3 regions of the Microbacterium sp. ZXT2-5 genome follow, and region 1 is predicted to be linked to each of the others. Evidence: predicted binding sites of a transcription regulator. Region 1 holds the regulator's gene; each other region holds the start of a gene.
What was found. The regulator HrcA, encoded in region 1, represses chaperone genes, less so after heat shock. The targets are predictions, from matches to a motif close to TTNGCACTCGNNNNNNNCGAGTGCNAA.

Region 1 (6,086 bases):
TTCTCGGTCTCTGCGATGATCTCGGACGGGATCTCCCCGTTGTGGATGCGCGTGAAGATCGAGGGTTCGCTCATGCGGCAAGTCTAGCGACGGGGCCCTGCCACCGGCTCGGGCGCCGATCGACCGGTGCGCCATGCCGGCCCGGCGCACGGCCCACCCTTCACCACCGTCCCAGCGCCGCGCTGACGACGGCCAGGGCGGCCGGGCCCGCGGTGGAGGTGCGCAGGACGGTGTCGCCCAGGCGCACGGCCCGGGCGCCCGCGGCGGTGAGGACGTCCAGCTCCTCGGGGGCGATGCCGCCCTCGGGGCCGACGACGAGGACGATGTCGCGCTCCTCCCCCTCGCCCACCCGCAGGGCGCTCAGGGGCTCCGTCGCCGTCGGCTCCAGGATCAGGACGACGGATGCCTCCGCCCGGCGTGCCAGCTGAGCGGTGGTCGTCAGCTCCGCGACGTCCGGGAGCCACGCGCGGTGAGCCTGCTTCGCGGCCTCGCGGACGATCGTGGCCCATCGCGCCCGCCCCTTCGACGCCTTCGCCGCGTCCCAGCGCGACACACTCCGGGCGGCCTGCCACGGCACGATCTCGTCCACGCCCAGCTCGGTCGCCGCCTGCACGGCGAGCTCGTCGCGGTCTCCCTTGGCCAGCGCCTGCACGAGCACGACCCGTGGTCGCGGTGCGGGGGCATCCGTCCGCTCGCGGACCCGGACGACGACCTCGCGCGGCGCGACGGCCTCGACCTCGCCGGTCAGCCACGCACCCCTCCCGTCGCCGACGGTGACGCCCTCGCCGACGCGGACACGGCGCACGGTGGCGGCGTGATGCGCCTCGGGGCCGGTCAAGGTCACGGTCCTCCCGGGCGAGAGCCCAGCGGCGTCGTCGACGAGGAAGTGCAGCGGCATGGCTCAGCCGTTCCGGAAGCGGTCGCGCAACTTGGCGAACAGTCCCTGGTGGAACTCCGCGAGCCGGGGACCGGGGGCCTTCGTGCGCTTGGCGAACTCCTCGATCAGGGCGCGCTCCTTGTGGTCCAGCCGCGTCGGGGTCACCACGTGCACGCCGACCTTGAGATCGCCGCGCTGCGAGCCGCGCAGCGGGGTGATGCCGCGCCCCTTGATCGTCAGGATGTCGCCGGCCTGCACGCCGGGGCGCACCTCGAGCTCGACCGGGCCGTCCAGCGACTGGATCGTCGTGGTCGTGCCGAGGATCGCGTCGGGCATCGACACCTCGAGGGTCGCCAGCAGGTCGTCGCCGTCACGGCTGAACACCTCGTGGGGCGACACCGTCACCTCGATGTACAGGTCGCCGTTCGGGCCGCCGGCGGGGCCGACCTCGCCCGAGCCCGGCAGCTGCAGGCGCAGGCCGGTCTCCACGCCGGCGGGGATGTCGAGGGACACGGTGCGGCGCGCGCGCACACGCCCCTGCCCCTGGCACGTCGCGCAGGGGTACGGGATCGTAGTGCCGTAGCCCTGGCACACGTTGCACGGCTGCGACGTCACGACGTTGCCCAGCAGGCTCCGCACCTGACGCTGGACGTTGCCCGTGCCGTGGCAGATGTCGCACGTCACGGGGCTGGTGCCGGGCTGGCAGCACGACCCCTGGCAGGTCTCGCACAGCACGGCGGTGTCGACGTCGATGTCGCGGTGGGCGCCGAACACCACGTCCCCGAGCTCCAGGGTGACGCGCACGAGGGCGTCCTGCCCGCGCTCGCGCCGCGACCGCGGCCGGCCGCCGCGCGTGCCCCCGGCCGCGCCGAAGAAGGTCTCGAAGATGTCGTTGAACCCGCCGAACCCGCCGGCGCCGCCGAACGGAGAATCGGCGCCGCCCACGTCGTAGCGGGCGCGCTGCTCGGGGTCGCTGAGCACGTCGTAGGCGTGCGTGACGAGCTTGAACCTCTCGGCCGCGTCCTCGCCGGGGTTCACGTCCGGGTGGAGCTGGCGCGCGAGCTTGCGGTAGGCCTTCTTGATCTCGTCGGGGGTGGCCTCGCGCGAAACGCCGAGGACCTCGTAGTGGTCAGCCACTTTCGCCTTCCTGCCGCGGCGGCGCCGCGGGATCGTGGGTACGCGTCCGCGTCAGCGGGAGCTGTCGTCCTGCTCGAGCATGCGCGTGAGGTAGCGCGCGACGGCACGGACCGCCGCGAGGTTCGAGGGGTAGTCCATGCGGGTGGGGCCGAGCACGCCGACACGCGCGAGCGAGCCGGTGGCATCGTAATCGCTGGCGACGACGGATGCCTCGGCCAGGCCGAACGGCTCGTTCTCGCGTCCGATGCTGGCGGCGAGCCCCTGCTCGTCGGCCACCATCTCGCCCATGAGCCGCAGCAGCGTCACCTGCTCCTCGATCGCCTCGAGGAGCGGATAGATGCTGCCGCGGAAGTCCGACTCGCTGCGCGCGAGATTGGCGCTGCCGGCCATCACGAGCCTGTCCTGGCGGAACTCCTCGAGCTCCTCGGCGACCGCACGCACGATCTCGTCGGTGGCGCGCTCGTGGGCGGGGGCTTGCGGGGCCTGCGCCTCCAGGCGGTCGGCGATGCGCTGCAGCCCCTCCCGGACGGGCCGGCCCACCAGCAGCGTGCCGAGCTCGGCACGGATGCGCGCGAGATCGGCCTCGTCGAACTCGTCGCCCACGAAGGCGAGCCGCTGCGAGACCCGGCCGGTGTCGGTGACGACGATGACGAGCATGCGCCCGGCGCCGAGCTGCACGAGCTCGACGTGCGTGACGGTGGCGCGGGCGAACGACGGGTACTGCACGATCGCGACCTGGCCCGTGAGCTGCGTGAGTGCGCGCACCGTGCGCACGAGCACATCGTCGAGGTCTCCGGGGCCGTCGAGGAACGAGGCGATCGCGGACCGCTGCGCCGGCGAGAGCGGCCGCAGCTCCGCCAGATGGTCGACGAACACCCGATACCCCTTGTCGGTCGGCACGCGGCCGGACGACGTGTGCGGGGCGGCGATGAGCTCCTCGTCTTCGAGCAGGGCCATGTCGTTGCGGATGGTCGCCGCAGAGACGCCGAAGGCGTGCCGCTCGACGATCGCCTTGCTGCCGACCGGCTCGCGCGTGTCGACGTAGTCCTGGACGATCGCCCGCAGCACCTGGAGTCCGCGCTCGCTGACCATCACGCCTCCTCACGCCCGATCTGGCACTCGCATGACTGGAGTGCCAATTCTATCCGATGAGCCCGTCACGATCGCTGAGCGACGCCGCGTCCGCAGATCTCCGCGCGGCTCCGCCCCGGCACGCCCCGGCGCGGGCGCCTCACGGCGTCAGCGCCCGGACGACGGCGTCGGCCAGGAGCCGCCCGCGTCGGGTGAGCACGACACGGCCCCGGAGCGCGTCCCGCCCCTCGATCAGGCCGTCGGCGATCAGCGCGGCCACCGCGTGCCGACCCTCGCCCAGCAGCTCGTCGACGGGCATCCCCTCGCGGATGCGGGTGCGCAGCAGTACGCTCTCCAGACCGCGGGCGGCGGCATCCGGGATCTCCCGCCCCGCCGCGGGCGACTCGCCGGCCGCGAGGCGCTGGGCGTAGGCCGCCGGGTGCTTGACGTTCCAGAAGCGCACGCCGTTGACGTGGCTGTGGGCGCCGGGGCCGAAGCCCCACCAGTCGGTCCCCGTCCAGTACGCCAGGTTGTGCCGGGAGCGGTGCTCGGGGCCGCGGGACCAGTTCGACACCTCGTACCAGTCGAAGCCGGCGACGGACAGCAGGTCGTCGGCGAGCTCGTACATGTCGGCCTGCAGGTCGTCGTCGGGCGCGGCGACCTCGCCGCGGCGGATCTGACGGGCGAGCTTGGTGCCATCCTCGATGATCAGCGCGTAGGCCGAGATGTGGTCGGGCTCCAGCGCGACGGCCGTCGCGAGGGAGCTGCGCCAGTCGTCGAGCGTCTCGCCCGGTGCGCCGTAGATGAGGTCGACGCTGACGTCGAGTCCCGCCTCGCGTGCGGCCGACACGGCGGTGCGCACGTTGTCGGGGTCGTGGGTGCGGTCGAGCGCTGCCAGGACGCGGGGGACGGCGGACTGCATGCCGATCGACATCCGGGTGACCCTCGCTGCCGCCAGCTCGGCCGCCACCGCCGGCGACACCGTGTCGGGATTGGCCTCGACGGTGATCTCCGCGTCGTCCCGGAGCCCGAACGCCTCGCGCACCCCGTCGAGCATGCGCGCGAGATCCCCCGGCGGCAGCAGCGTGGGCGTGCCTCCGCCGAAGAAGACCGTCGATGCAGGCCGGGTGCCGCCGGCGCGCTCGAGGACGCTCCGGGCGAGGCCGATCTCGCGCAGGAGCGTGTCGGCGTACTGGTCCTGGCGTGCCCCGCGCAGCTCGGACGCCGTGTAGGTGTTGAAGTCGCAGTACCCGCACCGCACGCGGCAGAAGGGCACGTGCAGGTACACGCCGAAGTCGGTGGCCTGATCGATGCGGATGCCGGCCGGCAGCGAGCCGTCCGCCGGAACGGGCTCGCCGAGAGGAAGAGCGGAGCCCATCAGCGCCTCACGCGGGGGTGGTGTACAGCGGCGAGATCGCGCGCAGATAGCGCGTGAACAGCTCACGCCGGCGGCGCCTGGTCAGCGCGGGCAGCATCCGGTACAGCAGCGCGTGCGGGGCGTCGAACGCGCGAACGGTGAACCACACCTCGTCCTTGTCGTTCCAGTCCAGCATGAACGACTCCTCGCCGCTGACCACCGAGTCGCCGACCGTGCCCAGGGCGAAGCCGACGCGCCGGGGCTCCTCGATGGCGAAGATCACCCGGAGCTCGGCATCCGCCCGAAGCCCCTTGACGCGGCCCGCGACGCGGATCGTCGTGCCGGGCCCCACGTACGGGGTGCCGTCGGCGTCGAAGCGCTGCTCCGACTCGGTGCGGCTCGGCGCGACCGGGTTGCCCTCGGCGTCGAAGCTCACGCCCGAGTACATCGGCCCGGAAGCCGGGCGGACGTCGGTCACCTCGAGTCCGGCGCCGCGCTGGGCGGTCCACGACAGCAGCGCATCGCTCGCGGCGTGGAAGCGGGCCTCGCCGCTGCCGATGCGCCACGACTGCTCCGCGGGGATGCTGCGCTCCGGCGGGAAGTGCATCAGATCGGCCGCCTGCGTCGCCCCGACGGCGGCGTAGTCGACGGTGTCGTCACGGAAGGTCCCTCGACGCATGAGGACCAGCCTACTTGGCGCCCTTGGTCTCGACGTCACCCGAGAGCGCGGCGATGAACGCCTCCTGGGGGACCTCCACGCGCCCGACCATCTTCATGCGCTTCTTGCCCTCCTTCTGCTTCTCGAGGAGCTTGCGCTTGCGCGAGATGTCACCGCCGTAGCACTTCGCCAGGACGTCCTTGCGCATGGCGCGGATGTTCTCGCGCGCGATGATGCGGGCGCCGATGGCGGCCTGGATCGGCACCTCGAACTGCTGCCGCGGGATGAGCTTGCGCAGGCGCTCGGTCATCATGGTGCCGTACGCGTACGCCTTCTCGCGGTGCACGATCGAGCTGAAGGCGTCGACCTTGTCGCCCTGCAGCAGGATGTCGACCTTGACCAGGTCGGCCGTCTGCGAGCCGGCGGGCTCGTAGTCGAGGCTCGCGTAGCCCTGGGTCTTGGACTTCAGCTGATCGAAGAAATCGAACACGATCTCGCCGAGCGGCATGTTGTAGCGCAGCTCGACGCGGTCCTCGCTGAGGTAGTCCATGCCCAGCAGCGACCCGCGGCGCGACTGGCACAGCTCCATGACCGTGCCGACGTAGTCCTTGGGCAGCAGGATCCCCACCTTCACCACGGGCTCCGAGACCTCGGCGACGCGGCCGTCGGGGTACTCGCTGGGGTTGGTGACCACGACCGTCTCCCCCGTGTCGGTGGTGACCTCGTAGGTCACCGACGGCGCGGTCGTGATGAGGTCGAGGTCGAACTCGCGCGACAGGCGCTCGGTGATGATCTCGAGGTGCAGCAGCCCGAGGAAGCCGCAGCGGAAGCCGAAGCCCAGCGCGACCGACGTCTCGGGCTCGTACTGGAGGGAGGCATCCGACAGCTTGAGCTTGTCCAGCGCCTCGCGCAGATCGCCGTAGTCGCTGCCGTCGATCGGGTAGATGCCGGAGAACACCATCGGCTTCGGGTCGGTGTACCCCGGC
Region 2 (6,086 bases), on a different contig from region 1:
CAGTGTGGTCTTGCCGCAGCCGGACGGTCCCAGAAGGCCCGTGATCTCTCCGCGCGGAACTTCGAGATGAAGGTCCCTGAAGACCTCGGTGGTGCCGCGCCTCACGTGCAGCCCGCGCACCGTGACGGCATCCGCTGCAGGCATATTCATCACGTGTGAACAGTGACCCCGCGGCGGCACGCCGTCAAGAGGTCCGGAGACGCAGGCCCGGAGTCCGGGCACCGCGTCCGGTGATGGACGGCCGTAGGGTGGGCGCCATGCACACACGCAACCAGGCCAGGCTGCAGGTGGTGGCCGGTCCGATGTTCGCCGGCAAGTCCGAGGAGCTGCTGCGGCGGGTCCGCCGCGCGCGCATCGCCGGGCTGTCGGTCGAGGTGCTCAGCCATGCGCTCGACGATCGGCGCGGCGAGGGTCAGGTCAGCTCCCATTCGGGACTCAGCGTGGCGTCGAGGCCGGTCGCCGACGTCGCCGGGCTCGTGTCCGCCGTGCGCGGCAGGGACCTGGATCTCGTCGCCGTCGACGAGGCGCAGTTCTTCGGTCCCGAGCTCGTCGGCGCCGTGGACGGGCTGGTCGCCGACGGCGTGGACGTCGTGGTGTCGGGCTTGTGCGTCACGTTCGACGGGGAGCCCTTCGAGCCCCTCCCGTCGCTGATGGCGATCGCCGAGGACGTGATCAAGCTGACCGCGGTGTGCGCCGTGTGCGGGGAGGACGCCGCATTCCATCAGCGGATCTCGGCAGCGGATGCCGGTGACGCAAGGATCCCGACCCGCGCGCAGATCGGCGGCATCGAGTCCTATCAGGCCCGCTGCCGCCGGCATTTCACCGGCCGCGGGAGCCGGTGAACGAGGGCCGCAGTGCCAGGATGAGGCATGACCTTTGGGCTGGCGCGCGATGTGATGCGCCCGACCGACTCGCCGCGCGCCGACCGCGTCACCTATGTCGAGCTCTTCTTCGACCTCGTCTTCGTGTTCGCCCTGACGCAGCTGTCGAGCTATCTCGCCGAGCACCAGAATCCGGCGGGCCTGCTCGAGGGCGTGATCATGGTGTGCGCCCTGTGGTGGGCGTGGGTCTCGACCACGTGGGTCACGAACTGGCTCGACCCCGTCGCGCTGCCCGTGCGCGGCGTGGTGATCGGCCTCGCCTTCGTGGCCCTGGTGATGAGCGTGGCGATCGCGGAGGCGTTCGGCGAGCGGGCGTGGGCATTCGCCCTCGCCTACGTCGTGCTGCAGATCGGCCGCACGGCGTTCATCGTGTGGGCGACGCGTCGCCATGACCGCCAGGTGTCGCACGACTTCACGCTGGTGCTGGTCTGGACGGCTGTGGCCGCGGGCCTGTGGATCGCCGGGGCACTGCTGCCGCTGTGGTGGCAGCTGCCGCTCTGGGCGGCCGCCCTCGCCGTGGAGCTCCTCGGCACCATCCTCGGCTTCCCCGTTCCCGGACGCGGCCGCGTGCTCATCGGCGCCTGGGACCTCTCCGGGCCCCATATCGCCGAGCGCACGGCCCTGTTCGTCCTCATCGCCCTGGGCGAGGGGCTCCTGGTCACCGGGTTCGCCTTCGTGGCGAAGGAGTCATCGGCCGAGTCCATCATCGCCATGGCGGCGGCGTTCGCCGCCGCGGCCGCCATCTGGTGGATCTACTTCGATCACGGCGAGCGCTTGGGCTCGGAGGCGATCGAGGCGGCCGACGAGCCCGGCCGCCTCGCGCGGACGGCGTATACCTGGATCCACCTCGCCATCATCGGCGGGATCGTCGCGCTGAGCGTGGGCGACAAGGAGGCCCTCGCCCATCCGCGGGCAGCCGGCTTCGCGTCCACGGTCGCCGTGCTGCTGGGCCCGCTGCTGTTCCTGATCGGCTGCGTCCTCTTCCGGCGCGTGCTCGAGCAGCGGTGGGCGCGTGCCCAGCTCGCGGGCATCGCGGCGCTGCTGGTCGTCGGCGCGGTGGCGCTGGCCTCGGGCGGGATCGGTGCGCTGTGGCTCACCGTCGCCGCCTCCGTCGTGCTCGCCGGAGTCGCCGCGGGCGAGACGCTCGATCGCGTCCGCCGCGGCCGCCGCAGCGGAGGCTGAGCGGGCCCGGACCGGCTGCTGCGGCCTCGCTCCCGGGCCGTGCGGAAAGACGGGATGCCCCGTCCCCGGCGTGGGGACGAGGCATCCGTCGATCGTGTGCGGCTCAGCCGGTCACTGCTCGATGGGCTGCGGCGCGTCCGAGGTGGACTCGTGCGCCTGGATGGTGGGCGACGACCCCTCGGTCATCACCTCGACCTTGCGCGGCTTCGCCTTCTCGCTGACGGGGATCGTGACGCTCAGCACGCCGTTGTTGTAGCTGGCGGAGATGCTGTCGGTGTCGATCCCCTGGCCGAGGTTGAGCTGCCGCAGGAAGCTCGCGGCCTCGCGCTCACGGGTGATCCACTTGACGTCTTCGCCGCTGTGGAGGGTGCGCTCGGCGCGGATGGTCAAGAGCTGGCCGTCCACGTCGATGTCGACGGATCCCGGGTCGATGCCCGGCAGATCGGCGGTCAGGACGTAGTGGTCGCCATCGCGGTACAGGTCCATCGGCATGCGGCGCGGGCCGCGTCGCGTGTCGAAGAGACTCGACGCCAGACGATCGAGATCACGGAACGGGTCATACGTAGCCATGGTTGTCTCCTCTCGTTCTTGGAGTTGAGTCGAGTCGACTCAACTAATCACAGATTAGCACTCGAAGGGTGCGAGTGCTAGGTCCGCTGTTCGCCGTGAACGAACGCGTCAGCACTCGATAACGTTGACCGCGAGCCCGCCCTCGCTGGTCTCCTTGTACTTGTGCGACATGTCGATCCCCGTCTGCCGCATCGTCTCGACCACGGCATCGAGCGAGACGTAGTGCGAGCCGTCACCGCGCAGCGCGAGCCGCGCCGCAGTGACGGCGGTGGACGCCGCGATCGCGTTGCGCTCGATGCACGGAATCTGCACCAGCCCGCCGACCGGGTCGCAGGTGAGGCCGAGATGGTGCTCCATCGCGATCTCGGCCGCGTTCTCGATCTGGCGGTTGGTGCCGCCCATCACGGCGGTGAGCCCACCGGCGGCCATCGCGCACGCCGACCCGACCTCGGCCTGGCAGCCGCCCTCGGCCCCCGAGATCGACGCGTTCGCCTTGAAGAGAGAGCCGAGCGCCGTCGCGGTGAGGAGATACCGACGGATGCCGCGGCGACGGTTCGCCTCGGCGACCTCGCGCTCGTCCCACCCGGCGATCGCCTCGGGCGCGGCGGCATGCCCGTGGTAGCCGAGGAGGGCGCTGCCGACGAGCTCGCCGTACGGGGTGACCGCGTTGCCGGCGCCGAGCCCCGAATCGGCGAGGAAGCGCCACCAGTACATCGCCACGGCGGGCACGATCCCCGCGGCGCCGTTCGTGGGCGCGGTCACCACGCGGCCACCGGCGGCGTTCTCCTCGTTGACCGCGAGCGCGAAGGCACCGAGCCACTCCCCCGGGAGTTCGCGGCGACCGTCCGCTTCCGCCGTCTCGAGCTGTGCGCGGATGGCAGCGGCACGCCGCTTCACGCCCAGCATGCCCGGCAGCACGCCGTCGGCGCGCAGACCGGCCTGGACGCAGGCGGCCATCGCATCCCAGATGGCGTCCAGCCCCTCGGCGACCTGCTCCTCGCTGCGAAGCGCCGTCTCGTTGAGGCGGGCGGCCTCGGCGATCGTGAGGCCCCGCTCATCGCACAGCGCCAGCAGCTGCTCGGCGCTGTCGAAATCCATCGGGTACACGGACGCTGACGCAGTGGCGCCCGCGCCGGTCGACGGGTCACCCTCGCGGCGGATGAATCCGCCTCCGACCGAGTAGTACGTCTCGCGGGCGATGAGGCCGGCACCGGACACCGGCTCGATCTCGACCGTCGCGGCGGACGCGCCGGTCTCGCGGATGCCGGGACCGCTCAGCGCGCGTGCCGGGCCGTCGTCAGCGGATGCCCACGCCTCCAGCGTCATCGCGTTCGCGTGCGCGGGCAGCCTGGTCCGCGGCGCGAAGACGACGTCGTCGCGCCGGAACGGCACGGCGTGGACGCCCGCGACGGCGAGCGCCTCGCCGTCGGGCCATCCGCTCCACGCCGCACGGACGGCATCCGGATCCACCGTCTCGGGTTCGTGTCCCTGCAGGCCTGCGACCACCGCGTCCGGCGTGCCGTGGCCGATGCCGGTCGCGCCGAGCGAGCCGTAGAGCGTGCAGGTGACCCGCCGCACGCGGGGCAGCGCACCGCAGGCGCGCAGCCGCTCGGCGAAGTCGTGGGCCGCCCGCATGGGGCCGACCGTGTGGGAGCTCGAGGGTCCTACGCCGATGGAGAACAGCTCGAACGCCGAGACGTAGGCGCTCATCGCCACCAGGCTAAAGCACGCCCCGTGCGATCTGCAGGGCGTTACCGAGTCGATAGGAGCACGATGCGCGCATCACGGCGATTCCGCGAGGCAGTCTGTCGACTCACGCCGATGGCCGGAACGAGACGAGCCCCACCGTGTTGCCCTCGGAGTCCTTCACGAAGGCCTGCCACTCGTCGTGCCCGGCGGGCCCGAGCGTGTCGTCGGTGTGCGTGAAGATGACGTGCGGGGGCGAGACCACGTCCGCGCGGCCCCCGAGCCGCTCGAGTGCCCTGTCGACGTCGTCGACGCGGAGGTAGAGGAGAGACGGTGGGGCCGCGCGATCGAGCAGGAGCCGCACCCCGTCGAGGTCGAAGAAGAGGAGCCCGGGCGGATCGAAGACAGCGGTTGCAGGCGCTTCGAGCAGTGCGGAGTAGAAGGCCGCAGCACGCTCGAGATCCTCGGCGTGCTGCGCGACCTGCACGAGTCTCATGGCGTCATTGTGGCCCGCCCGTACGCGACGTGCCAGGCCGCACGCAACCCCCCTCGCGCCGGAGCGAATCGGGGAGTATTCAGGAGGGAATCGACCTCTGGAGGTGGACGATGCTGTTCGTCATCTATCTGATCCTGCTCATCGGCGGGATGGTGCTGTTGGGGATCTCGTTCTCGCTGCCGATCCTCTCGGCACCGGCGTTCGTGCTCGGCGTGCTGATCGTCTGCGGCGCGGTCGCGGTGCCGATCACGGCAGGGATCTTCGAGCAGCGGAGGTAGCGCGCGCCGTCTCCGCCAGGGCGCGTCGACGTACGCTGGGTTTCTTCCGCGAAGGGGGCTGCGATGTCCGTCCACGATGAGCACGTACCCGCACACCGGGTGCCCGGGCCCGGCGAGCCGGACATCCCGGAGATCGAACTCGACGAGACCATCGCTCCTCGGCCCGAGGAGGAGGCCGCCGACCTGCTGCGGGCGGAGCCGGACGTGGCGGATCACCGCGACAGCGCGCACGATGACCGAACACGGTCGTGAGCGCGTGGGGTCTTGATGGTGACGCCCGGCTTACTCCGGCACGTACTTGAACGAGAGCTGGATCCGGGTGCGGAACAGCAGCGCGCCGTCGTCGCCGACCACGACGTCCTGTTTCGTGACCTCCGCCACGCGCAGGTCGTGGAGCGACCCGGACGCTGTGGTGATCGCCTCTCGGGCCGCCTCCTCCCACGAGGACGCACTCGTGCCGACGACATCGATCACTCGGTAGACGCTCATCTCGACCTCCATCGCTCGATGCGGACAGGTCCATGATGATCGCGTGCACGCGCCGAGGGAAGGGGCCTCAGGATCAGCGCGACGTCGTTTCCGGCTGCGGTCCGGGATCGTCCGCATCATGAGGTCGACGGGGAACGATCGCGCCGCCTTCGTTGCGCCTCGCCGGGCCTTCGTAGGCGCGCGCCTATCGTGATGTCATGCGGAGAGTCCTGGCGCTGACGACATCGCTGCTCCTGCTGACCGGATGCGCCGCCGTTCCCGCGGATCCCCAAGGCACATTGGATCGCGTGTCGGGCGGCACCCTGAACGTCGGCGTGTCCCCCAACGGCGACTTCACCTCCGTCACCGGAGACGCGGTGGCCGGCTCAGAGGCTGCGCTTGTCGAGTCGTTCGCCGAGACGGTCGACGCGGAGATCGAGTGGACGGTCGGCTCCGAAGAGGCACTGGTGCGGGCGCTGGAGCGGGAGGATGTCGATCTCGTGATCGGCGGGCTGACTGATGCCA
Region 3 (6,086 bases), on a different contig from region 1:
TCGCCCTGGCCGCCCCGGTCGTGGTGTGGGGCGCGTGGCCCTTCCACCGCGCGGCGTGGGTCAACCTCCGCCACGGCGCAGCGACCATGGACACGCTCATCTCGCTCGGGGTGTCTGCGGCCTTCCTGTGGTCGGTGTACGCGCTGTTCCTGGGGCACGCCGGCATGCCCGGGATGACGCACACGTTCGAGTGGTCCGTCACCCCGAGCGACGGAGCGGGCGACATCTATCTCGAGGTCGCCGCGGGCGTCACCACCTTCGTGCTGGCGGGCCGGTACTTCGAGCAGCGCTCGAAGCGGCGCGCGGGTGCGGCGCTGCGGGCCCTCCTCGAGATCGGCGCGAAGGACGTCGCCGTGCTGCGGCCGACCGCCGCCGGCGCGACGGAGGTGCGCGTGCCGATCGCCGAGCTGCGCGTCGGCGACGAGTTCGTGGTGCGGCCCGGCGAGAAGATCGCAACCGACGGCGTCGTGGCATCGGGGACGTCGGCCGTCGACGCCTCGATGGTCACCGGCGAGTCCGTGCCCGTCGAGGTCGTGCCCGGCGACGCGGTCGTCGGCGCCACCGTCAACGCCGGCGGGCGGCTCGTGGTGCGCGCGACCCGCGTGGGCGACGACACGCAGCTCGCCCAGATGGCGCGCCTGGTCGAGGAGGCCCAGTCCGGCAAGGCGCAGGTGCAGCGCCTGGCCGACCGGATCTCCGGGGTCTTCGTGCCTGTCGTGCTGCTGCTCGCGCTCGGCACGCTCGTGGCATGGCTGCTCACCGGCGCCCCGGCATCCATGGCCTTCACCGCCGCCGTCGCGGTGCTGATCATCGCGTGCCCCTGCGCGCTCGGGCTCGCCACCCCCACCGCGCTGCTCGTCGGCACCGGCCGCGGCGCGCAGCTCGGCATCCTCATCAAGGGGCCCGAGGTCCTGGAGTCCACGCGCACCGTCGACACCGTCGTGCTCGACAAGACCGGCACGGTCACGACCGGCCGGATGGCCCTCGTCGACGTGGTGGTCGCGTCGCAGACGGGGCAGACGGATGCCGCGGCATCCGGTCGCTCTCAGCTCCTCCGTCTCGCGGGTGCGCTCGAGCACGCGTCCGAGCACCCGATCGCGCAGGCGATCGCCCGCGCGGCCGCCGATGAGACCGGACCGCTCGCCGACGTCGAGGCGTTCCAGAACGTGCCGGGGAAGGGCGTCTCGGGCGTCGTGGACGGCCACGCCGTGCTCGTCGGACGCGAAGCGCTCCTCACCGACTGGTCGCTCGCGCTGCCCGCCGATGTCGCCGCGGCCAAGGCATCCGCCGAGGCGCTCGGGCGCACCGCCGTGCTGGTCGCCGCGGACGGCGCCGTGCGAGGACTCCTCGTGGTGGCCGACCAGGTGAAGCCGACGAGCGCCGAGGCCGTCGCGCAGCTGCGCGCGCTCGGGCTCACGCCGGTGCTGCTCACCGGAGACAACGCCGCCGCGGCGCGCGCGATCGCCGACGAGGTCGGCATCGAGCGCGTCACCGCCGAGGTGCTCCCGCACGACAAGGTCGCCGTCATCGAGGCGCTGCAGGCGGAGGGCCGCGTGGTCGCGATGGTCGGCGACGGCGTCAACGACGCTGCCGCCCTCGCTCAGGCAGACCTGGGACTCGCGATGGGGACGGGGACGGATGCCGCGATCGAGGCATCCGACATCACGCTCGTCCGCGGCGATCTGCGCAGCGCCGCCGACGCGATCCGGCTCTCGCGGGCCACGCTCGGCACCATCAAGGTGAACCTGTTCTGGGCCTTCGCGTACAACGTCGCCGCGATCCCCCTCGCGGCCCTCGGGCTGCTGAACCCTATGATCGCCGGAGCGGCGATGGCCTTCTCGAGCGTCTTCGTCGTGGGCAACAGCCTGCGGCTGCGCCGGTTCCAGAGCCTCTCCACCCGTCACCGCTGAAGGAGTCCGACATGACCGACACCACCCTCGCGCCTTCGCCCGCCGGAGAGCACTCCCACCACGGCTACATCACCGACAAGGACAAGTACCTCAACCGCCTGAAGCGCATCGAGGGTCAGGCCCGCGGCATCCACAAGATGGTGGAGGACGAGAAGTACTGCATCGACATCCTCACGCAGATCAGCGCCCTGACCTCGGCGCTCGAGGCCGTCGCGGTCGGGCTCCTCGACGACCACCTGCGCCACTGCGTCGTGGACGCGGCTCGCCTGGGCGGCCCCGAGGCCGACGCGAAGATCACCGAGGCCTCGCAGGCCATCGCACGCCTCGTGCGCTGAGCTGAGCGACGAGGCCTCACGCGGCCGCGCGCATGCGCCGGGCGTGGAGGATCGAGTCGACCGTCAGCACCGAGAGCGCGAGCCACACCAGCCCGAAGCCGATCCACCGCTCCAGCGGCATCGGCTCCCCGAGCACCAGCCACCCCACGAGGAACTGCAGGATGGGCGCCACGAACTGCAGCAGCCCGATCGTCGTGAGCGAGACCCGGCGGGCGCCCGCGGCGAACAGCAGCAGCGGGATCGCGGTGACGATGCCCGCGAGGCTCAGCAGCACGGCGTGCGGCCAGCCGGCGGCGCCCATCGTGAGCCCCTCCGTCACGCCGACGATCACGAGGACCGCCACCGCGATCGGGGTCAGCCACAGCGTCTCGAGGGTGAGGCCGCTGACGGCATCCACCGACGGCCCGACCTTCTTCTTGACCAGGCCGTACACGCCGAACGACGCCGCGAGGGTGAGGGCGATCCACGGGAAGGCGCCGTAGCCGACGACGATCACGGTGACCGCCGCCGCGGCGATGCCGATGGCGACCCACTGCGTCGGCCGCAGGCGCTCCCGCAGCACGAGCACCGCGAGCAGCACGGTGGCGATCGGGTTGATGAAGTAGCCGAGGCTCGTCTCGATGACGTGCCCGGTCAGCGCGCCGTAGATGAAGACCTGCCAGTTGACGTAGATGACCAGGCCCGCGATCACGGTCAGCCCGAGGACCCGCGGCTGCCGGAAGATGGCGACGAGCCGCGGCCAGGTGCGCGTCACCGTGAGCAGCAGCGCGCAGAACGCGAGCGACAGCAGGATGCGCCACGCCACGATCTCCCACGGCCCGGTGGGAGCCAGCAGCAGGAAGTACAGCGGCAGGAAACCCCACAGCAGGTACGCCGAGAACGTGTAGATCCCGCCCAGCGAGCGCTCCCGCGCCTCGGCGACGCGGACGGCGCCGGTGCTGGTCGTGACCCCGAGGTCCAGCGCCGTCGAGTCGTCGAGCCCGTCCGCCTCGGCGCGTTCGGGGAGGCGGGACTGCTCGTGACTCACCGGGTCAGCCTACGCCCGCCCGACGCGGGCGGCGCGGGGATGAGCCCGACACACGGCGAGAGGGTCGGATGCCGAAGCATCCGACCCTCTCGGTTCGCGCAGCGCGCGGGACTCAGCGGACGACGACCGCCAGGACGTCGCGGGCCGACAAGACGAGGAACTCGTCGCCGCCGAACTTGACCTCGGTCCCGCCGTACTTGCTGTAGATCACGCGGTCGCCGACGGCGACGTCGATCGGGATGCGGTTGCCGTTGTCGTCGATACGACCCGGGCCCACCGCCACGACCTCGCCCTCCTGGGGCTTCTCCTTGGCGGTGTCGGGGATGACCAGACCGCTGGACGTGGTCTGCTCGGCCTCGACCTGCTTGATGACGATGCGGTCCTCGAGCGGCTTGATGGAAACCGACACGGTCTACCTCTTCCTTCTTGAGACTAAGACTCGTTAGCACTCTGCCCTTGAGAGTGCTGATGTCAGTCTAGGCAACCGGCTGGCACTCACGCAACGTGAGTGCCAACGGATGACCGGAACGCCGGGGCGCTTCGCTTTCCCACTCATCCCTTGAGACGCGATCGCATGACGGCGTATCATCGGCGACTGTCGGGCCTCTCTTGGGGAAGAGAGCTTCGACGCGGGATCGGGGGAGCTCGCACATCGAAACGTGGGGGCATGTTTTCGCATGGCTGAGCAGTATTACCTTGCTGTGGATCTCGGGACCAGCAGGGTCGGCGCGGCAACAGCGCGCATCACCGGGGACGGCAGCATCTCATCGGCGCCGTTCGCACTGGGGCGCCGCGGCGACAGCGTCGCGGCCGTCGTCTTCGTCGGCGAGGCGGGCGACCTCCTCTTCGGCGATGCCGCCGAGCGGCGAGGCGTGACGGAGCCGGAACGGCTGATCCGCGAGTTCAAGCGCAGCATCGGAGACGAGGTCCCGCTGGTCGTGGGCGATCGGGCGATCCGCGCCGAAGAGCTCTACGCGCGGACCGTCGCGGACATCATCGCCATCGTCGGCGAGCGGGAGGGCACCGCGCCGGCGGGCGTCACCCTGACGCATCCGGTCACCTGGGGACCGCACCGTCTCGGTCTGATCAGCGCGGCGCTGGCGGACGTCGGGATCCGCGACGTGGAGTACATGACCGAGCCCGAGGCCGCGGCACGCCACTACGAGGCCTCGCGCGAACTCGCGCCCGGAGCGACCATCGCCGTCTACGACCTGGGCGGCGGCACGTTCGACGGCGTGCTGCTGCGCAAGAGGGAGTCCTCGTTCGAGCTCATCGGCGAGCCGGTGGGCCTCAGCGACCTCGGCGGCACCGACTTCGACGACGCGGTGGTGCGCCACGTGCTCCGCTCCGCCGACGTCTCCAGCGAGGCGCTCGACGACTCCTCCGCCGATGCGCGGGTCGCGCTGTCGCAGCTTCGCCGTGAATGCGTGGACGCCAAAGAGGCGCTGTCGTTCGACTCCGACGTCGTGGTCCCCGTGCTGGTCGCGGCCGGCCGCTCGAGCGTCCGGCTGACCCGCGCCGAGTTCGAGGACATGATCGACCCGTTCGTGTCGCGGACGATCGACGCGCTCGAGCGGGCGCTCGACGCGGTCGAGATCGACCCCGCCCAGCTCGACGCCGTGCTGCTCATCGGCGGATCCTCCCGCATCCCGCTGATCACCCAGCGGCTCTCCGAGCGCCTGGACCGGCCCACGGCCATCGACGCCGATCCGAAGGCCTCCATCGCGCTGGGAGCAGCTCACACCGCGCTGATCCGCGCCATAGACGGCGAGATCACGGCACGCGGCGAACTCGTCGTCTTCGAGGGCGCACCGAGCGCGGTGCTCGAGCTCTCAGCCGCCGTCGACGCATCAGCACCGGCGGCGCCGGTCTCTCCGGTCGTCGCGCAGACGGGACCCGGCCTCCGGCACACCATCGCCGTCTCGGCGGCGGCGGTCCTCGTCGCTGCGGCGATCGTCTTCGGCAGCACGATGACGCTCGGCAACGGCAGCGAGGGCTTCCTCTCGCTGTCGGGCTGGGAGCCGACGCCGGCACCCGCCGAGGACAACGCAGCTGATCCCGCGGAGCCGGACGACGCCGATGCGGTCGAGACGGCGCCCGAGTCGGGCCCCGGGTCGGACGGCGCGGCAGATCCGGGCGCCGGAAAGCAGAACATCCGGCAGGGCGCGCCGATCTCGAAGGCGACGCCGAACCGCACGACCTCGACGACGACGAGGGAAGGCACGTCCACGCGGCCGGCCGCCGGATCGTCGACCCCGGCTCCGACCGGCAGCGCCCCGCGGCCCGATCCGGGCCCCACGACCGGCGGGACGACGCAGCCGGCACCGACGACGCAACCGGAGCCCACGACCCAACCGGAGCCCGAGCCGGGGCCGGCGACGCAGCCGGAACCCGAGCCGACGACGCAGCCGGAGCCGACGCCGGAGCCGGAGCCCGAGCCGGTCCCCCAGCCCGAGCCGGAGCCGGAGCCGACGTCGCCACCGGCCGACCCGGCACCGGAGCCGGCGCCCACCGAGGTGCAGCCGGCACCGGATCCCTCCCCTGCCCCCGAGACCGTCTCCTGACGCCGCCGGACCGCCTGGGGATCCGATGTCAACGCCGACCGCCGTCATGGCGTCGTACTTCGACGCCGCCGACTTCACGGGTGCGCGCCACGCGCAGCCTCTCATCGATGTGCTCACCGAGCGCGAGACCCCGACCCGGATGCTCATCTCGGGCAACGCCGGATCGGGCAAGACGACGATCCTCCGGGGTGCGCAGCGCTACCTCGCCGGCAGCGATGTGCCGCTGCACGTGCTCGGTCCCGACACCGAC

Region 2: ACZBH1_RS09990 (Hsp20/alpha crystallin family protein) is a predicted target of HrcA. The motif match lies at 2,688-2,714, and genes of this name have one in related genera.
Region 3: groES (co-chaperone GroES) is a predicted target of HrcA. The motif match lies at 3,761-3,787, and genes of this name have one in related genera.

What each region holds. Positions count from the first base shown of each region.
Region 1 is NZ_JBUZWD010000002.1:385,832-391,917, reverse strand. Features, by position in the region: gene ACZBH1_RS15330 (HIT domain-containing protein) at 1-74, opposite strand, end outside; gene ACZBH1_RS15325 (16S rRNA (uracil(1498)-N(3))-methyltransferase) at 161-898, opposite strand; gene dnaJ (molecular chaperone DnaJ) at 902-2,014, opposite strand; gene hrcA (heat-inducible transcriptional repressor HrcA) at 2,066-3,106, opposite strand; gene hemW (radical SAM family heme chaperone HemW) at 3,246-4,463, opposite strand; gene ACZBH1_RS15305 (DUF1990 domain-containing protein) at 4,471-5,121, opposite strand; gene lepA (translation elongation factor 4) at 5,132-6,086, opposite strand, start outside.
Region 2 is NZ_JBUZWD010000001.1:2,286,130-2,292,215, reverse strand. Features, by position in the region: gene ACZBH1_RS10005 (ABC transporter ATP-binding protein) at 1-150, opposite strand, end outside; gene ACZBH1_RS10000 (thymidine kinase) at 258-842, shown strand; gene ACZBH1_RS09995 (low temperature requirement protein A) at 870-2,063, shown strand; gene ACZBH1_RS09990 (Hsp20/alpha crystallin family protein) at 2,175-2,633, opposite strand; gene ACZBH1_RS09985 (L-serine ammonia-lyase, iron-sulfur-dependent, subunit alpha) at 2,742-4,343, opposite strand; gene ACZBH1_RS09980 (VOC family protein) at 4,447-4,815, opposite strand; gene ACZBH1_RS09975 (hypothetical protein) at 4,926-5,093, shown strand; gene ACZBH1_RS09970 (hypothetical protein) at 5,157-5,345, shown strand; gene ACZBH1_RS09965 (dodecin family protein) at 5,376-5,582, opposite strand; gene ACZBH1_RS09960 (transglycosylase SLT domain-containing protein) at 5,780-6,086, shown strand, end outside.
Region 3 is NZ_JBUZWD010000001.1:742,056-748,141, forward strand. Features, by position in the region: gene ACZBH1_RS03250 (heavy metal translocating P-type ATPase) at 1-1,910, shown strand, start outside; gene ACZBH1_RS03255 (metal-sensitive transcriptional regulator) at 1,922-2,245, shown strand; gene rarD (EamA family transporter RarD) at 2,262-3,143, opposite strand; gene groES (co-chaperone GroES) at 3,385-3,681, opposite strand; gene ACZBH1_RS03270 (Hsp70 family protein) at 3,950-5,836, shown strand; gene ACZBH1_RS03275 (helix-turn-helix transcriptional regulator) at 5,862-6,086, shown strand, end outside.